DNA from 3 places in the Halomonas sp. IOP_31 genome. Region 1 is predicted to be linked to each of the others. Evidence: predicted binding sites of a transcription regulator. Region 1 holds the regulator's gene; each other region holds the start of a gene.
What was found. Region 1 encodes FNR, which switches genes on or off when oxygen is low (the NO sensors DNR and NnrR bind a similar motif). Its sites were predicted from a motif close to TTGATNTANATCAA; they were not measured.
Positions count from the first base shown of each region.

Region 2: the regulator FNR is predicted to act here: its motif matches at 711-724, upstream of K7I12_RS08380 (cytochrome ubiquinol oxidase subunit I).
Region 3: the regulator FNR is predicted to act here: its motif matches at 1,013-1,026, upstream of kdgD (5-dehydro-4-deoxyglucarate dehydratase).

Region 1 is NZ_JAIRBP010000028.1:45,471-47,735, forward strand. Features, by position in the region: gene K7I12_RS13535 (nitrate reductase subunit alpha) at 1-480, opposite strand, end outside; gene fnr (fumarate/nitrate reduction transcriptional regulator Fnr) at 779-1,525, shown strand; gene K7I12_RS13545 (hypothetical protein) at 1,626-2,265, shown strand, end outside.
Region 2 is NZ_JAIRBP010000012.1:40,297-42,561, forward strand. Features, by position in the region: gene K7I12_RS08375 (calcium/sodium antiporter) at 1-618, shown strand, start outside; gene K7I12_RS08380 (cytochrome ubiquinol oxidase subunit I) at 948-2,265, shown strand, end outside.
Region 3 is NZ_JAIRBP010000046.1:14,344-16,608, forward strand. Features, by position in the region: gene kdgD (5-dehydro-4-deoxyglucarate dehydratase) at 1-915, opposite strand, end outside; gene sixA (phosphohistidine phosphatase SixA) at 1,224-1,718, opposite strand; gene K7I12_RS16180 (NAD(P)H-dependent glycerol-3-phosphate dehydrogenase) at 1,715-2,265, opposite strand, start outside.

The DNA of each region.
Region 1 (2,265 bases):
GCGCACAAAACCGCCCATGCCGCGGGCCTTCTTGTACTGTGCGGTCTTCTCGGGGTCTTCGACGATGGCGGCCCAGGCCAGCACGGGGTCGATGTACTGGGCCAGCGCTTCGCGCCACAGCTTGATCAGGCGCTTGCGCACCAGCGGGTACTTGAGGCGGTTGGCGCTGTACAGGTACCAGGAATAGCTGGCGCCACGCGGGCAGCCGCGCGGTTCATGGTCGGGCAGGTCGGGGCGGGTGCGCGGATAGTCGGTCTGCTGGGTTTCCCAGGTGACCAGGCCGTTCTTGACGTAGATCTTCCAGCTGCACGAACCGGTACAGTTCACCCCATGGGTGGAGCGCACGACCTTGTCGTGCTGCCAGCGCGCACGATAGCCGTCTTCCCAGTCACGGGATTCGCTGCGGGTTTCGCCATGGCCATTGGCAAATGCCTCGCGGGGCTTGCCCAGATACTGCAGGCGGTCGAGAAAATGACTCATTGCTGCTTGCCTCTATGAAGTCCGGTCAGGAGTCAGGGAGTCGTCGGCTCGGTCACGTCGCCGGGCCAAGAGGTGTGGTGTGTCAGCTGGCTTGCCATGGCGAACCTCCCCTGCTTGAACTGAGATCACCTTAAGGAGATCGTGGCGGGTCGATTTTGATTTCAGTCAAGTTGGGTAGCGAACTCCTTCGCTTACCTCGCAATATCACCCGGACTACCTCTAAATGGTTATCGGGGGCTAGGCGGGCGTTGGGTAACATCGTGCTCATGACATTGCGCGCAGAAAGGAGAAACACGCCATGACCCGCATTGCGACGCTGAGCGAGACACGCGATAACTGCCACAACTGTCGTCTGCGCACGTTGTGCCTGCCCGATAACCTGCCGGTGGAAGACGTCGGCAGGTTGGCGGGGATCGTGCAGCGTCGCAAGCCGGTGTCCCGGGGCACCCTTCTTTTTCAGGCCGGACAACGTTTCAACTCGATCTATGCGGTGCGTACCGGGGCGGTGAAGACCACGACACTCATGGCCAATGGCGACGAGCATATTTCGGGATTCCATCTGCCGGGCGAGGTCATCGGCCTCGACGCCATCGTCTCGCGGGATCACCCCTCGACGGCTGTTGCTCTGGAAACCGCCAGCGTGTGTGAAATTCCCTATGCCGAACTGGAGAATCTGAGCGACCGCACACCGGCCCTGCAGCATCAGTTGATGCGCATCATGAGTCGCGAGCTGCTCGCCGAACAGAGCACCAACCACCTGCTGACGCGGCGTTCCGCCGAACAGCGCCTGGCCGTGGTGCTGCTCACGTTCTCCGAGCGCTTCGCCAGCCGCGGCCTTTCGGCGCAACGTTTCCGCCTGCCGATGTCGCGCCTCGACCTGGGCAACTATCTGGGCCTGGTGCCCGAGACCATGAGCCGCACCTTCCGTCGCCTGGAAGAGCAGGGCCTGGTCAGCATCGCCGGCAAGGAGGTCGAGATCGTCGATATCTGCGCCATGCAGGGGCTGGCGTTCGGTGCGCAAGGTGCCCAGGCGGCGCGGGCTTGACCAGGCGCAGTGGGCTTCGTTTGACGGCTTGATTCCGGTCAAGCTCATTGTCGGTAGTGCGCGCTAGGGTGAGTCTGGATCTGCTCACTGCGGTAGCCCAATGAACCGTTCCATCGATCTCGCTCTGCTCGTTAAGCATGACCGGCCGGCCCCGGATTACGGACTCTTTCCCACCCTGGTCCGCTTGCCGGAAAAGCGCTCGGCGGACGATTACCGGCTGGTGGCGCTTGCCAGCAATGAAGACCCCATCCCCAAGCCATTGACGGTTTATGTCCATGTGCCCTCCTGGCTGGGCCACGATAGCCGTGGGCCAGTTCGATATCTGGGATATCTCAAGCGCGAGATAGCGCTTCAGAGCGCCCTGTTCGATGGCGATCGCCGAATCGAGCGGCTCGTGCTGAGCGGGAACGGGGCGGGGCGTCTCGGAGACGGTCAACTGGCTGGCTTGCTCGCCGAGCTGGACGTGCATTTCGGGCTGAAGCGTAGCCGCGATCGCGACTTTGCGTTGCGCATCGATCCTCGCGGTCTGTCACCGCAACGCCTGCCCCTGCTGGCCGCTCTCGGCTTCAACCGGTTGCTCGTCGACCTACAAGACCTTGAGACGCCGGCCGGCGTGCCCGGTGAGCGTCAACCGGCGGACGAGTGGCCAGCCCCCGCTGGCCCTGAGCGTAGCCACCTGCCCGTCACCGAGCTGGCATTGCGTCTGTCCGGACGCACGGCGGTTGGCTTCTCGGCGTTGC
Region 2 (2,265 bases), on a different contig from region 1:
CTGCTCGATGCCCAGGTCTCGCGCCTCGATGGGCTGTTGCTGATGGCCCTGTTGCTATTGGTCATGGGGTTCAGCATCTGGCGCGCCCGCAGTGGCGCTACCGATGCGCTGGTGGTGGGCACCGAGTCCTCGCTCGCCGAGCATCCGATGACGCTGCGCGCCGGCATCCTCTGGACGCTAGCCGGCCTGGTGGTATTGATCGTCAGTTCGCGGCTGCTGGTCTGGGGGGCGGTGCAGATCGCTCAGGCGTTCGGCGTCAGCGATCTGGTCATCGGCCTGACCGTGGTCGCGGTGGGCACCTCGCTGCCTGAGCTGGCCTCGTCGATCAGTGCGTTGCGCAAGAACGAGCACGACCTGGTGCTGGGCAACGTGGTGGGCTCCAACCTGTTCAATTCGCTGGCCGTGGTGGGGCTGGCCGGGGTGATTACGCCGATCGATGCCGAGCGCGCGGTGATCCTGCGCGACTGGCCGGTGATGGCGGTGCTGACCCTGGCGGTGCTGATATTCGGCATCGGTTGGCGAGGGCGCCAGGGGCGGATCAATCGCTTCGAAGGCGGTGCGCTGCTGCTCGTCTATCTGGCCTACAACGCCTATCTGATCAGCAGCGAAATGGTCTGATCGTCCGCTTCGATCGTCTCCTCGTCAGCGAGCCCCACCTTGCGCCGGGTTCCATGCCCGGCGCAGTCGTGTCCAGACTTATCGCCCCGTTCTTGATCTGCGTCAACTCGACGCGCCCGTTAAGACTTAAGTCGGTTTCGTGGGCGGCGTATCATGTCCTCGTGCCGGCGGCGATTGCCAGTGTCTGAGGCTCGCAATGACCGTCTGCTTGGCTAACCTGTGGTGAGTCGCATCAGCGCGCGGCGACCGGCTGCAAGGCTTGGGTTAACGGGGGTCCCGAAGATGCTGCATCGACGGCGGTCCTGACTTCGGACGGATTAGGAGTGGACATGGAACTTGATCCGGTCTTCCTGTCGCGATTGCAATTCGCGTTTGTCGTAACCTTTCATGCCATCTTTCCGGTCTTCACGATCGGCCTGGCCTCCTACCTGGCGCTGCTCTATGGCCTGCTCGTCAAGACCGGCAACCCGGCCTGGGAGCGCCTGGCAGAATTCTGGACCAAGGTCTTCGCGGTCGTGTTCGGCATGGGGGTGGTGTCGGGCATCGTCATGGCCTTCCAGTTCGGGACCAACTGGAGCAACTTCTCCCAGGCAGCCTCGAATTTCATCGGCCCGCTGCTCAGTTACGAGGTGGTCACGGCGTTCTTTCTCGAGGCCGGCTTCCTCGGCGTGCTGCTGTTCGGTCGCGAGCGGGTATCGCCCAAGGTGCACCTGTTCGCGGCGATCATGGTGGCCCTGGGGACGCTCATCTCGTCGTTCTGGATCCTCTCGGCCAACAGCTGGATGCAGACTCCCGCCGGCTTCGAAATGCGCGATGGCATGGTCAACGTGACGTCCTGGATGGAGGCGATCTTCAACCCCTCGTTCCCGTATCGCTTCGCGCACATGGTGATGGCCTCGTTTCTGACCGGTGGCTTCGTGGTCTGCGGGGTCAGCGCCTGGTATCTGCTGCGCGGGCATGACGTCGAGGCCAATCGCAAGGCGCTGTCGATGTCGCTGTGGCTACTGCTGTTCGCGGCCCCGGCCCAGGCAGTCATCGGCGACATGCACGGCACCAACACGCTGGAGTATCAACCGAGCAAGATCGCGGCCATCGAGGGGATCTGGGAAACCGAATCATCGGTGCCGCTATTGCTGTTCGCCGTGCCCGATCAGGCCAACCAGACCAATGACTTTGCCGTGGGTATTCCCAAGCTGGCCAGCCTGATCCTCACTCGCGACCCGAACGGCGAACTCCCGGGGCTCAACGAGATCCCCCGCGACCAGCAGCCGCCGGTGTGGATCACCTTCTACTCGTTTCGCATCATGGTCGGGCTGGGCGTATTGATGATTGCGTTCGCGGTCGCCGGCCTGTTGCTGCGGCGCGGCGGTCGGATTTATCACAATCGCTTCTTCCTTCAGGGGCTGCGGCTGATGGCGATCTCGCCGTTCATCGCCGTGAGTGCTGGCTGGTTCGTGACCGAAACGGGCCGTGCGCCATGGCTCATCTATGGCGTGATGACCCAGGCCGAAGCGGTGACGCCGTCGCTTACCGGCTGGATGGCCTTGACGACGCTGATCGGCTACATCCTGGTCTATGCCGTGGTCTTCATCGCCGGGCTCTATTACCTGGGCCGGGTGATCCGCCAGGGCATGGTCGAAGGCGACG
Region 3 (2,265 bases), on a different contig from region 1:
CAAGTTATTGGCTGTACCGATGAGCTTCTCCAGCTCGTTCCGCTCTTCTGGCGTCGGCATGGTCAGCGGCGCGCGGACCCTACCCGCCGGCCTTCCGATAATATCCGCCCCGGCCTTGACCAGGCTGACCGCATAGCCCTTCTTGTGGTCGCGCAGATTGACGAAGGGAATGAAGAACTCGTTGGTGATCTTTTTGACGGTATCGCTATCACCGGCACGCAGCGCCTTGTAGAACTTGACCGCCATCTCCGGCACGAAGTTGAACACCGCCGAGGAGTAGGTGTTGACGCCGATGGACAGATACGCCTCGGCGAAGATTTCGGCGGTGGGGACACCGCCTATGTACACAAGCCGATCGCCGACCGTCTTGACGATCTTGTTGAGCGCCTGGATATCGCCCTTGCCGTCCTTCAGGCCAATCAGGTTGGGGCAGGCGTCGGCGAGCTTTTGCACCGCGTCGGCCTTGAGGGTGCCGTTGCCGCGGTTGTAGTAGATGACGTTGATCGAGGTCGAATCGCAGATCTGGCGGGCGTACGCCACCAGGCCGTCCTGCGGGCATTCGGTGAGGTATGGCGGCATCAGCAGGATACCGTCGGCCCCCGCCTCTTCGGCGGCCTTGGCGTAGGCCTGGCCGGCGCCGATGCTCAGGCCGGCACTGGCGATGACCGGCAGCTTGCCACCCACCGCCTCGACGGCCAGGGAAACGATCGCACGATACTCGTCCAGCGTCAGATTGAAGAACTCGCCGGTCCCGCCGGCCACGAATACGGCGGAGATGTCATGACTGACGAACCATTCGAGGCGCTTGCGGTAGCTCTCGGCATCGAAGGCGCCGTTGGCGTCAAAGTCGGTGATGGGGAAGGACAACAGACCATCGCCGATTGCCTTGATGACAGCCTCTCTTGAAAAATTCACGATCGTTCCTCTTGCTCGGGTCCTGGGACGTCGGACCAGTGAAGCGGATAAATGGGACAGCAGGGAATTTGTGATCGAACTTGGCTTTGCCACCTGCTTGTCATACATCATACAAGTTCCAAAGGTAGGCAGTTGGGAAAGGCATGGCAACAACGACCATGGTCGACTAAACCAAAGTCTATAAGGACAAGCTCAGGGAGGAACGACAAGAAGCTGGAATGGAGGACTCCCAGTGCGAGTGCAGGATGCCAGGGCCGCAGCGCTGCAGCCCCCGGCCTAGAACCAGCCTTGAACAGGCATTGGCCAGCCTACTGACTGGCGAAGTCGGCGGGATGGCGAAACGTGCGCAGCTCGGCACAGCCCGCCGCCCAGACGTCGGCTTCGAGCACGGCAATGGCTGCGGTGGGCATCGGCAGTTGACTGCGCGGGTCGCGCTCCACCAGGCGGCCGGTCAGACTGCCCACCAGCGGCATATGACTGACCAGCAGCCAAGCAGCCTGTCCGGCTTTGTCGGCTTGCAGCCAGTCGATCACCGCCTCCACCGAATCGTCCGGGGTGATCAGTTCCAGCGTCTCGACACGCTTGCCGAACCGCTCGGCGACAATGCTCGCCGTCTGCTGCGCACGCACGTACGGGCTCGCCGCGATACGCAGGCCCGCCGCCTGAGCCGGAGTCAGCGAGCGTGCCAGCCAGTCCGCCATCAAGGCGACCTCCTCGCGGCCCTGCGCGGTGAGTTCACGACGCTCGTCCGGACTACCGGCGGCCGCCTGGCCATGGCGCATGATCCATAGCGACTGCGTCATGAGTCCTCCTCGCGCCGCTTGGCCTGCACGACATCCTCGCGCGCCAGGGTGAATTCCACGTCGCTGCTTTGCTCGCCCTGCATCAACAGCTTGGCCATGTCGCGGGCCGGCACCCCGTTGAACAGGACCTGATAGAGCCCTTCGCAAAGCGGCATGTAGATGCCCTCCTCGTGGGCCTTGCCACGCACCAGGCTCACCGTGTTGACGCCCTCGGCGACCTGGCCCAGCGCCTCGATCGCTTCGTCGAGGGTCCGACCCTCGCCGAGCGCCTGGCCCACCCGGTAGTTGCGCGACAGGTTCGACGAGCAGGTCACGATCAAATCGCCGACGCCGGCCAGGCCGAGGAAGGTCATCGGGTTGGCGCCCAGCGCGACGGCGAAGCGGCTCATCTCGGCAAGCGCCCGGGTCATCAGCATGCTGCGGGTGTTCTCGCCCATGCCCAGCGCCGCGGCCATGCCGGCGGCGATGGCGTAGAGGTTCTTGAGCGCGCCGCCGAGTTCGACGCCGTAGCGGTCGTTGCTGGCATAGACGCGAAAGTAATCGCAGC